Regions from separate parts of the Vibrio sp. 9-16B-A1 genome, predicted to be linked through region 1. Evidence: predicted binding sites of a transcription regulator. Region 1 holds the regulator's gene; each other region holds the start of a gene.

The links. The regulator PurR, encoded in region 1, represses purine synthesis genes. The targets are predictions, from matches to a motif close to TNANGNAAACGTTTNCNTNA.
Region 2: the regulator PurR is predicted to act here: its motif matches at 1,824-1,843, upstream of purM (phosphoribosylformylglycinamidine cyclo-ligase).
Region 3: the regulator PurR is predicted to act here: its motif matches at 1,572-1,591, upstream of folD (bifunctional methylenetetrahydrofolate dehydrogenase/methenyltetrahydrofolate cyclohydrolase FolD).
Region 4: the regulator PurR is predicted to act here: its motif matches at 1,938-1,957, upstream of ACVB80_RS17220 (NupC/NupG family nucleoside CNT transporter).

The regions. Positions count from the first base shown of each region.
Region 1 is NZ_JBSDZD010000002.1:214,433-217,533, reverse strand. Features, by position in the region: gene ACVB80_RS04690 (TVP38/TMEM64 family protein) at 1-227, opposite strand, end outside; gene ACVB80_RS04685 (TfoX/Sxy family DNA transformation protein) at 446-1,036, opposite strand; cyclic di-GMP riboswitch class I at 1,144-1,246, opposite strand; gene purR (HTH-type transcriptional repressor PurR) at 1,406-2,410, opposite strand; gene torD (molecular chaperone TorD) at 2,717-3,101, opposite strand, start outside.
Region 2 is NZ_JBSDZD010000014.1:107,195-110,295, reverse strand. Features, by position in the region: gene ACVB80_RS19890 (class II glutamine amidotransferase) at 1-14, shown strand, start outside; gene purN (phosphoribosylglycinamide formyltransferase) at 75-716, opposite strand; gene purM (phosphoribosylformylglycinamidine cyclo-ligase) at 720-1,760, opposite strand; gene upp (uracil phosphoribosyltransferase) at 1,930-2,556, shown strand; gene ACVB80_RS19870 (uracil-xanthine permease family protein) at 2,713-3,101, opposite strand, start outside.
Region 3 is NZ_JBSDZD010000015.1:91,467-94,567, forward strand. Features, by position in the region: gene ACVB80_RS20495 (NupC/NupG family nucleoside CNT transporter) at 1-538, shown strand, start outside; gene folD (bifunctional methylenetetrahydrofolate dehydrogenase/methenyltetrahydrofolate cyclohydrolase FolD) at 651-1,505, opposite strand; tRNA gene ACVB80_RS20505 (tRNA-Arg) at 1,706-1,782, shown strand; gene alr (alanine racemase) at 1,899-3,101, opposite strand, start outside.
Region 4 is NZ_JBSDZD010000011.1:57,875-60,975, forward strand. Features, by position in the region: gene ACVB80_RS17215 (hypothetical protein) at 85-348, opposite strand; gene ACVB80_RS17220 (NupC/NupG family nucleoside CNT transporter) at 478-1,686, opposite strand; gene ptsG (glucose-specific PTS transporter subunit IIBC) at 2,127-3,101, opposite strand, start outside.

The DNA.
Region 1 (3,101 bases):
GCAGCCAGCAGGGTAACCACGGTAGCGCCGGGAATGGAAAGCGCGGTCACCGCAACGTATAAAAGAAAGTAGCCACCAAAGGCTAACAAAAAGTTTTGTTCAATAAAGCCCGCCAGCGCCGCCTGCTGCGTTTTGGCGTTTTCCAGAGTCAGCAGGGGACCAAACTGATAACCCAGCCCCACAATAGCGGCTAACAGTACGATTCCGATAACGACCTTTTTGTTCATCTCAATATTCCGTTTTTATGTCTCTTAGAATTATGACAGGGAAACAGTGAGATTTCTTTCAGATATAAAGAGTTTCATTGTGGTGGCCGGTAAAGCCCGTAAACTGCGTACCACGTACCACGTACCACGTACCACGTACCACGTACCACGTACCACGTACCACGTACCGCGCAACCAAAAACACCGGCATCAAGCCGGTGTTTGTTCACGTTAAATTTTTAGCCCACCTGACTGAGCAGTTCATCACGCCGGGCCTGTGGAATAACAGACCAGTGACTGCCGCGGATCGCTCCCTCAAGCGCCCATAACAGTTCTACGCCCACTTTGCCTGAATGGCTTTGCTGGATGGCTTTATATGCGCCTGCTGCACCCTGATTTTGCAGCTCTTCCACACTGCAGATACCGGCTTTTTTAAGCATTCGTTCGGTACCAAGGCGAAGATTAGGCAGATCTTTCAGACGGTCAGGTTTGGCCTGAGCCTGCTGCTCTTTCTCCTGGCGGGCAATTTCGAGTGCGTGGGTGGCTTCTTCAATGATGATGTTCGGTGTCTGCCACATTGCCTCTGGCAGGGCGAAGTATTTGGTGACCACGGGGAAGCCGCGTTTTTTGTAAATGTAAGGTTCGAAGCCGGCCAGTTTGAAATCTTTTGCTTTCTGGTTGTCAGCGCGGATGAAAAGGGTATCGCCAACCACCAGTGCAAACATTACGTCGTCCGCGAAGACGCCGAAGCCTCCGAACATTGAACGGGATTTAATAGTTCCCAGACTCTCGAAGAGTCTCAGCGAGTTTTTTAGAGTAGGTTTGTTCATGCTGTATGTCCCGGTTTAGAAGTTCCGCCACTAAATTCAGGTCCGAGCATTTGAGCAAATCGATGCATGACTGATAGCGCGAGCTCGCGCTGGTGTGCATATTTGCCATCGGCAACCCCGCTACCATCCCAGTCCCTGACACGTCTCAGTTACTGGATTAGGCCGGTGGCTTTGCGTCCCACCCTTTCAGGTGGTTTGCCCTGTGCGTGACATCAGTTCAGGTTTTCATTTGAAATCGTATTTCGGAGAAAGCCTGATATAAAAAATAATAGTGAAAAAGCGGAATTAACATCACACTCGTCTGCATTTAGTGTGACATTGATCCAAATAAAAGCACGCGTTATGCGTGCTTTGTTTCATTATGCTGCCTTATCCAAGGCGTTTAACTGACTTACGTTCAACCAGCTCAGGTTGCATCTCGAACACGCGGCGCTCATGTTCTTTATCTTTGATGCGCTGCAGCAGCAGCTCGAATGCTGTTTTACCCACACGGCGTTTAGGCTGGTGGATGGTCGTCAGTGGTGGCGAGAAGTACGCCGACAGGTCCATGTTATCGTAACCGATCACGGAAACATCATCAGGGACGCGTAAGCCTTTTTCCTGAAGGCGGCTGATAAGACCCAGCGCCATGGTGTCATTGAAGCAGAACACAGCGGTCGGACGTTTGTCCATCGCCAGGATTTGCTCTGCTGCCATGACAGCAGTATCACATTCGAAGTTACCTTCAATGATGTTCTTCTCTTCGAATGGCAGACCGGCTTCTTCCATTGCGCGTTTGTAACCGGCGATACGCTCTTTACAGATCGCTTTCTCAAACTGACCAGACAGACACATAATGTCTTTGTGGCCGTTTTTGATCAGATAACTGGTCGCCAGGTAGCCACCTTCTTCTGAGTTATCGATGATCTTATCGGCACCTGAACTTTCAGGGCCCCAGTCCATGATAACTTTAGGGATGTCCGCGTGAGCATCAAGCATTTCACGCAGCTCTTCGGTCAGGTCAGAACACATCACCAGGATGCCGTCGACACGTTTTTCTGCCAGCATGCGGATATAGTCGCGCTGCTTTTCGTAGATACCGCCTGTATTACACAGGATCAGGGTGTAGCCCTGGCGGTAACAGTAGCTTTCCACACCATCAACCACTTCCGAGAAAAACGGGTTGGTTGACTGGGTGACCAGCATACCGATAGTACGGGTAGTATTACATTTCAGACTGCGCGCTACGGCACTCGGAGCATAGTTTAGCTCTTTTACTGCCTGCAGCACTTTTTCCTGCGTTGCTTCAGCAACAAAGCGGGTTTTGTTAATCACGTGCGAGACTGTGGTGGTGGACACCCCAGCTAAACGCGCAACATCTTTAATTGTGGCCATATATTTGTTCCTGTTTCTGCCGTATGGGCGCTTTTATCAGTTCTGCCGCAGGGGAAAAGGCCATACTGCGGTCAGAAAAGTTGGCGTGAAAAGCGAACCTGGCTGAAAACATATCTGTTAAAAAACAAAAAACCGCTAACTAACAGCGGCTTACCTTGCTTTCCAAATGGTTTATCATATTTTATCGTTTGCGGTCACAATTCTAGACTCATAATTGAGACCTGACAATCATAAATATGTCATTTTGCCGCGTTTCCATCACACAAATTAATTTTTCTTAACGCCAGCTAAAAAGGTCTGGCAGGCCTATTCGCCCGCCAGGTAGTGTCCGTCCAGGATCAGGAAGTCATGCAAAAGCGACGCTACCGCGGCATAAAAACCAAACTCGTCAAACTGCTGACATTTTTGCTTAAACTGAGGAACCCAGCTCAGCAGGTACTCATCAATGAAGGCTTTCTGTTCCAGGAGCGATGCTTCGAACTTCTCCGGTTTTTCACACTCGTTGGAGCGGATGATGAGGTTACCCAAAAAATCGAGCTCAACGGCCAGGTGATCCGCCGGTTCGTTGAAGCCTTCCTGCATTGAAATGCCTTTTTCCTGCATCAGTTCTTCCATCTGCCGGGCAGGCTCATCATTGAGCAGGCCGCTTTTGCCAATGTACATCGAGGCATAGGGCAGGGCGGCGTTTTTG
Region 2 (3,101 bases), on a different contig from region 1:
CAGAGCCTTTGTGACTCTCTGGTAGCAAGTATTAAAAAAGGTGGCATCAGCCACCTTTTTTAATACTTGCTTAATCAGTCCTGCGCGTAGCCCTGAGTGCCTAACGGCTCTCCATCCAGTACGGCCTGACCCTGGCTGTTCATCACCAGGCGACCTGACAGAAACCAGTCCACTACCATAGGGTAGATGCCGTGTTCCTGTGACTGTACCCGCTCATTGAGCAGTTCCGGCGTGTCATCATCAAACACCGGCACTTTGGCCTGCAGTATCACAGGGCCACCATCGAGCTCTTCGGTAACAAAGTGAACACTGGTTCCGTGTTCTTTATCTCCGGCTTCAATGGCGCGCTGGTGGGTATGCAGCCCCGGGTATTTGGGCAGCAGGGAAGGGTGAACATTCACCATTTTTCCCAGGTAATGACGGACGAACTCATCAGACAGGATGCGCATGTAACCGGCCAGTACCACCAGGTCGGGCTGGCAGCGGTCGATCTGAGCCATCAGCTCAGCGTCGAACGCTTCGCGGGAAGCAAATTCCTTTGGATTGACAAAGTGGGCATCAATCCCACTTTGTCTGGCGCGCTCAAGTCCGTAAGCGTCAGCCTTATTGGAAAAAACGGCGCTGACTTTTCCACGGATACGGCCGGACTCACAGGCATCAATCATAGCCTGTAAGTTGGAACCGTTACCTGAAATTAAGACAACGATATTTTCCATGGTTTAGCGGATCTCTACCTGCTCTTCGCCATCTTTGGCAGAAGCAATTTCACCGATAACCCAGGCGTTCTCGCCTTCTGCTTTCAGCAGTTCAACCGCCGCATCTGCCTGATCTTTTGGCAGGGCAACGATAAGGCCTACACCACAGTTAAAGGTGCGGTACATTTCGTGGGTCTCAACGTTACCTTTCTCCTGCAGCCAGGAGAAGATAGCCGGCCATTCCCAGCTGTTTCCATCAACGACGGCTTTAGTACCTTCTGGCAGTACGCGTGGGATGTTTTCCCAGAAGCCACCACCAGTGATGTGAGAAATTGCATGGATGTCATGCTGCTCAATCATCTTCAGTGCAGATTTAATGTAGATGCGGGTCGGCTCCAGAAGCTGCTCGCCGATAGTGCGGCCGCAGAGCTCTTCGTTCAGGTCCGCGCCGGATACTTCCAGGATCTTGCGGATCAGTGAGTAACCGTTTGAGTGCGGGCCACTTGAACCAACAGCGATCAGTGCGTCACCTTCGGCTACTTTGGTGCCGTCGATCAGGTCTTCTTTTTCAACTACGCCAACACAGAAACCTGCAACGTCGTAGTCTTCGCCTTCGTACATGCCCGGCATTTCAGCAGTTTCACCGCCGATCAGTGCACATCCAGCCTGTACACAGCCCTCACCGATACCGGCAACCACGTCAGCTGCGGTATCTACATCCAGTTTGCCTGTCGCGTAGTAGTCCAGGAAGAACAGAGGTTCTGCGCCCTGAACGATCAGGTCGTTCACACACATCGCGACCAGGTCGATACCGATGGTATCGTGTTTTTTCATATCCAGAGCCAGGCGGAGCTTGGTACCCACGCCGTCAGTACCGGAAACCAGTACAGGCTGCTTATATTTGGTCGGCAGTTCACAAAGTGCACCGAAGCCACCGATGCCACCCATTACTTCCGGGCGGCGAGTGCGTTTTACCACACCCTTAATACGGTCAACCAGAGCGTTGCCTGCGTCGATGTCTACACCAGCGTCTTTATAGCTAAGAGAAGAGTTGTTACCACTCACGGGGATGTCCTCGTCATAGGTTGGATGTGAAAAACGGCGCTATTCTAACAGGGGTTGAACGGAAAAGGAAAACGTTTGCGTCAGTTTTTTTTGTTGTCATTCAAACCTGAAATATCATTCAAAACCATGTATACTCTGGCGGTTTATTTAAAATATGTCGGAGTTGGAAATGAAAGTTGTTGAAGTGAAGCATCCTCTGGTTAAACACAAAATCGGTTTGATGCGTGAAGGGGACATCAGCACCAAGCGCTTTCGCGAACTGGCTACAGAAGTAGGCAGCCTGTTAACTTATGAAGCGACTGCGGATTTTGAAACCGAGCGCGTAACCATTGATGGCTGGAACGGCCCGGTTGAAGTTGACCAGATCAAAGGTAAAAAAGTGACCGTAGTGCCAATTCTGCGTGCTGGTCTGGGTATGATGGACGGTGTACTTGAGCACATGCCAAGCGCACGTATCAGCGTGGTAGGTATCTACCGTGACGAAGAGACCCTGGAGCCGGTTCCTTACTTCAACAAACTGGCGTCTAACATCGATGAGCGTATCGCTCTGGTTGTTGACCCTATGCTGGCGACTGGTGGTTCGATGATCGCTACTATCGACCTGCTGAAAGAGAAAGGCTGTCAGCACATTAAAGTGCTGGTTCTGGTTGCAGCTCCTGAAGGTATCGAAGCGCTGGAAAAAGCACACCCGGATGTAGAGATGTACACTGCAGCGATCGATGAGAAGCTGAACGACAAAGGCTACATCGTACCGGGTCTGGGTGACGCGGGTGATAAGATCTTTGGTACTAAGTAAGCGAACATTTTTCGCTTTATTTATGTATGAATGAAAAAGGGAAGCTGTTGCTTCCCTTTTTGTTTTTCCGGTCCTGGGAGCGCTTTGCTGCTGGGTCCTGGGTTATGGGGAATTTCACCCCAGAAACCCAGGACCGGGTGACCCAGTACCTGTCTTTTACGCTTTATCCTCTTCCATCTGCGCATTATCAACCACATGGTTTTCACCCAGGTCATCCGGCAGGATGAGGTTGAGTGCGATAGCCACGATACCGCAAAGGCTGACGCCCTGCAGGCTGAAGTCGCCGATGCCAAATGCCATGCCGCCGATACCAAATACCAGGGTTACCGCCACGATCACCAGGTTACGTGATTTGTGCAGGTCGACATTGTTCTTAATAAGCGTGTTCAGGCCAACGGTCGCGATAGAGCCAAACAGCAGGATCATAATGCCGCCCATCACCGGTACCGGAATGGTTTGCAGCAGAGCGCCCAGTTTGCCAACCAGTGCCAGTACAATCGCAGTTACCGCAGCCCAGGTCATGATCACCGGGTTAAATGCTTTGG
Region 3 (3,101 bases), on a different contig from region 1:
CGGTAATATCGATCTGGATAAAGCGACTAACGTAGTAGAAGCCATGGCAGATGGTGCGATGTCTGGTCTGCGTATCGCCGTTGCAGTAGGTGCAACCCTGCTGGCGTTCGTTGGTGTGATTGCGCTGCTGGACGGCCTGCTGGGCCACGTGGGCGACCTGTTTGGTATCGAGCTGAGCTTTGGCCTGATCATGGGTTACCTGTTCGCTCCGGTAGCATGGGCGATTGGTGTGCCGTGGAACGAAGCGATTGTTGCTGGTTCGCTTATCGGTAACAAAGTGGTGGTGAACGAGTTTGTTGCGTTTATCCAGCTGATGGACGTGAAAGATCAGCTGAGTGCTCACTCACAGGCTATCGTAACCTTCGCACTGTGTGGTTTTGCCAACATCTCTACCATGGCGATGCTGATTGGCGGCCTGGGCAGCATTGTTCCTGAGCGTCGTACTTTCATCTCTCAAAATGGTGCCAAAGCGATCACCGCTGGTGTTCTGGCGAACCTGATGAGCGCATCGATTGCAGGTGTGATCCTTTCGCTGTAAGCGTTTACCTTTTCAGGTAAAATACATAAGCCAAATTGGCGTGTAAAAAGGGCCCGTCACGGAAGGGGGCCCTTTTTATCATTTATGGTACTGAACAAGAGAAAGTCAGTACTTACTTATGGTACTGCTCACACGCCATCATGGTGTTTTCAATCAGGGTCGCGACCGTCATTGGCCCTACGCCGCCTGGTACCGGAGTAATAAAGCTCGCTTTCTGCCTCGCTACTTCGTACTCCACATCCCCGACCAGTTTGCCGGAATCCAGCCGGTTGATGCCCACATCCAGCACCACCGCGCCAGGTTTGATCCACTCGCCTGGAATGAAGTTTGGTTTACCGACCGCGACCACCAGAATATCCGCCTGACGCACGTACTGCTCCAGCCCTTCAGTAAAGCGGTGAGTAGTGGTAGTGGTACAGCCTGCCAGCAGCAGTTCAAGGGTCATCGGGCGGCCAACGATATTGGAGGCTCCGACGATCACCGCGTGCTTGCCCCGCATTTCAACGTTGTAACGCTCCATCAGGGTGATGATGCCTTTCGGCGTACACGAACGCAGCTTGGGAATACGCTGACACAGGCGGCCAACGTTGTAAGGGTGGAAGCCATCGACATCCTTTTCCGGGGTGATCCGCTCGATGACCTTGGTGGTATCAATGCCTGCCGGAAGCGGTAACTGGACCAGGATCCCGTCGATTTCGCTGTCCTGGTTTAACTCATCCACCAGAGCCAGCAACTCTTCTTCGCTGGTGGTAGCAGGCATGTCGAAGGATTTGGAAATAAAGCCCACTTCTTCACAGGCGCGGCGTTTGCTGCCGACATACACCTGAGAGGCGGGATCTTCACCCACCAGAACGACCGCGAGACCCGGTGCACGCAGCCCGGCATCCAGCCTGGCTTTTACCCGTGCAGCGACTTCGGAACGAACGGTTTGGGAGATTAATTTGCCGTCAATAATTTGCGCACTCATCATGTTCCCTTGATGTTTTAAGTAACAATTTTTGCGCATTGTCGCAAAAAAACTTAACAATTTCCATTAAGCAATCGGTTGAGCCAGAAGACTTTGCTGAAATAAAAAACGCCGTGGCTCTTTTTTGGGCATTCGAATCAGAATGTCGGATAAAGCCGTTGACCTTCAGGGCTTAACTCGTATAATCCTCTCCCTGTAGCGCGCCCTTAGCTCAGTTGGATAGAGCACGTGCCTTCTAAGCATGTGGTCGCAGGTTCGAATCCTGCAGGGCGTGCCATTTATTCCGGCCCCGGTGAACTTAGTTCATCGGGGCTTTTTCGTTTTTGCTGGTTTGTATCGGTTCGGCCGACGGTCACTGCAATAAAAAAGCCGCCATGATGGCGGCTTTGCAGGTTACCTGATGTAGAGTCTCGGGTTGGCGAGTCCCCACAGGGTATAGAGCTCAGGGAAAATAAGATCTGCACTGTTTTCAGTTTCAGAAACGCTGATGCTCTCACTCCTGTCTGAGCCAAACAGGGTAACTTCCTGGCCCGGAAGTACGCCTTTGATGTCGCTGACATCCACGACAGTCGTATTCATTGATGTCACACCCACCACTTTTGCCCTCTGGCCATTAATGATCACTTCAGCACGATTCCCCATCTTTCTTGGGTAACCATCTGAGTAACCGACCGGCAGGTTAGCCAGTAAGCTGTCACGTTTTGTGGTAAAGGTGCTGTCGTAGCCCACGGTTTTACCCGCAGGCAGCTGGTGCAGGGAGGCAATGCGGGTCTTGAATGAGACGATAGACGGATACTCAGGATTGGTCGGCAGATCGCCGTAGAGCACGCCACCGGGACGAACCATATCCAGTTGCGCTTCCGGCACATTCAGTGCGGTGTATGAGTTTGCCACGTGCAGCATGACGTCATCGCGGTTAAGTCCGGACTCCTGCAGAAGCCAGCTGGTGTTTTGTTTGAAGTCCTTCAGTTTGGCGCGGATCTCATCAGCGTTGTAGTTCGGGAAGTGAGTCATCAGGCCGACGATTTTCACCCCTGACTGAGCCGTCATCGCCAGCGCTTCTTTCTTTCCTTTTTCGCCGGACATGTCAATACCGTTGCGTCCCATTCCGCCATCGTTCAGAGCCAGATGAACTTTGATCTCTTTTCCTGAGGATTTGGCCAGCTCAGACAGGGCTTTGACCTGGCCGAGGCTGCCGGCAAGCTCTTCGATATCCAAATCCAGGCTCTGGGTGATCTCAGCAATGCTGGCAGAGCGCACCCGCATCAGTTGGCCCTTAAAGCCGCTTTCACGTACCGTACGCGCTTCAGCGTTACTGGTGACAGCAACACATGGGATTTGCTGTGCCAGGATCTCAGGCATTAAACCACGGATACCATTGCCATAGGCGTCAGCTTTCATGACGGCGCAGATTTTGGTATCAGGGCTGATATGGCCTTTGAACTGCTCGATATTGCTTTTGAACTGGCTAAGGTTAACTTCCAGCCATGCGTTGGAGTGAGCAACTGCGTCAGCCTGGGGGATGCCAGCCTCAAGAGTGAGTGGCGCTGCACTGGCGCTGAATACGGGCAGGGCGGCCAGAATGGCGATGGCGAG
Region 4 (3,101 bases), on a different contig from region 1:
GTCAGCGGTCAGAACGACCCGTAAGAAAAAAGGCCTGCATTACGCAGGCCCTCAGTAAACTGTACCGGACAGAACAGCAGCGGATTACTCAAAATCCCACGGCATGTCCGGCAGCGCATCCAGATTTTCACTGTAACGCTTAATATCAAAACTGCCGTCATTTTTAGCCACGTCATAAACCTCAATCGACAGTGCACACGCGATCATTTCGATCGCTTCTTCTCTTGATGTGCCGGTCATCATAAGACGCATCAGGGTCTCTTTTACTTTGATCGGGTTGCCGTCTTCCAGCTGGTTTTTTACTGTTTCAACAAGCATATCGCCCGTCATCAGTTCATCGTCTTGCATCTTTGTTTCGCTATTTCAAATAAGTTACGCCGCCACTATAAGCGGTTCTGCCCGGTTAGGCCAACTTACCAGGCGCTTGGGTGTAAAAAAGCCCGCAACTGCGGGCTTTCAAACATTCAGGTCAGGCTGTTACAGCATGATAAACAGGCCAGCCAGACAGGCACTCATCAGGTTTGCCAGTGTACCAGCGATAACCGCGCGAATACCCAGGTTTGCAACCTCAGAGCGGCGCTCTGGTGCAATCACACCGATAGAACCCAGCTGAACCGCGATAGAACCGATGTTAGCAAAACCACACAGAGCGAAAGTGATGATCACCTGGCTGTGCTCAGACAGCATGGCTTTGTGCTCAATGAAGTCGATAAAGGCAACAAACTCGTTCATTACCACTTTCTGGCCGATGTAAGAACCCGCCATCAGTACTTCGTCAGCCGGTACACCGATTACCCACGCCAGTGGCGAGAAGATGTAACCGAAGATTGACTGCAGGGTAATACCATGTAAGCCAACCAGTTCTGCCGCGCTTTCAAGGCCAGTGTTCACCATCGCAATCACACTTACGAATGCGATAAGCATAGTACCTACCGCTACAGCGACTTTCATGCCGTTCATCGCACCGCTTGCCAGCGCGTCGATTACGTTGCTCTGGTCACTCTTGTCCAGGTCAATGTTGCTCTGGTTCAGCGGAACATCCTGCTCAGGCACGATAAGTTTCGCCATCATCAGGCTGCCCGGCGCCGCCATAAAGCTCGCTGCAATCAGGTATTTCAGTTCAACACCCAGACCTGCGTAACCACCCAGCACACTGCCGGCAACCGATGCCATACCACCAGCCATAACAGCAAACAGTTCAGAACGGGTCATTTTGGCAAGAAACGGACGAATAAGAAGTGGAGACTCGCCTTGTGACAGGAAGATGTTACCGGTTGCAACCAGGGATTCGGCTTTACTGGTACCCAGGAATTTTTGAATGCCACCACCGATGAACTCGATGACTTTTTGCATGATGCCTAAGTAGTAAAGGGCAGAGATCAGAGCAGAGAAGAAGATGATGATAGGAAGAACACGAACAGCAAAGATAAATCCGGTGCTGGCCAGATCGCCAAACAGGAATCGGATACCTTCATCAGCAAAGCCAAGAATGCTGGAAACGCCACCACTCAGTGCGGCAAGGGCCTGCTGGCCAAGAGGGAAATAAAGAACCAAAGCGGCAAAACCGACCTGAAGCATCAGAGCACGGGAGACGGTTTTCCAGTTGATCGCGCTACGGTTTTCAGACAGTGCGAATGCACAACCAATAAGAACGACGATACCAAAAAGACTTAATAAGATACCCATTACCAGCGTCCCTCCATTGCATGACCAAATCGGGTCGAACACTGGGAAGTCGCGGGTGCTGAATCAACACTCCAACTCGAAGAAAGGAATCGGATCACAAACATTTTTTCACCTTTACAAGCAGATAAATCTAGCTGGTCCTGTCCGCAGGGTCATTCACTGTTCCATGTGACGGCTTGTATTGGCTAAGCTTCGGCTTAAAACCGAGCGTGAAGTATAGCGGCGAAAATTTGAAGTGCATCACATATTTTTGACGCAAACGGTTCCGCGGTCAGTAATTGAACATCCTGCTCTCAATTTGCGCAAACCGAACTGCGTTTTTAACAGAAATTTGTGATCCACTGCGTTGCATTTCGTCTGGATTTCAGAACAAAAAAACCGGCTCACTATTACAGGAGCCGGCCGGAGCGCTTACCCTACAGGGGGGAGGTAAGTCTTATTCAGGAGAGTGCGAGCACATCGTGAATTTCGGTTTTAATGTTGTCTGACTGGGTACCAAATATGGCCTGCAGACTGTCTCCAATCACCAGTACATCGTGCGCACCCAGTTGTTTTAATCTTTCGATATCTACGTAACTGATGTCTTTTACCGTTACCCGCAGACGGGTAATACAGGCATCAACACTCTTGATATTGCCCTTGCCACCAAGGGCTGCCACCACACCCACGGCCACATCATCAAGCTTGCCTGCCAGTTCCACCTTCACAGGGTCACTCTCACGTCCCGGAGTTTTCAGATCCATTTTCACGATCAGGGTCCGGAACAGCACGTAGTAAAGCGTTGCCCACAGTGGACCGATGATGAAGAACAACCAGGCGTTAGTCGACATTGGATAGTAGAGGAAGAACTGGATTGCGCCGTGGGCAAAGTCCGTACTGTGTTTGATGTCCAGGAACGCGGTCAGTGCGAAAGCAATACCGGTCAGGAAAATATGGATCACGTACAGGATCGGTGCCACAAACAGGAACGTAAACTCAATCGGTTCGGTGATGCCGGTCAGCCATGAAGTCAGGGCTGCTGAAGCCATCAGACCGCCGACAACTTTTTTGCGCTCTGGCGATGCGCAGTGATAAATAGCCAGCGCCGCTGCAGGCAAAGCCCACATAGAGTACATAAAGCCACCGGACAAATAACCCGCTGTCTTGTCCCCGGCGAAAAAACGACTCAGTTCACCGGTGATCTCTTTACCTGTATCCGGATGAATGTAGCTGCCTACCTCAAAGAAGAATGGTGCATTCCAGATATGGTGCAGGCCGACCGGCAGAAGCGAACGCTCCCCCGCGCCGTAAACCGCCCAGGCCATCACAGGGTTCTGATACGCTGCCCAGTGGGAGAACACGTCCAGCGCCTGTCCGACCGGTGGCCAGATAAAGGCCATAAAGGCACCAACCAAAATGGCACTCAAACCGGTAAT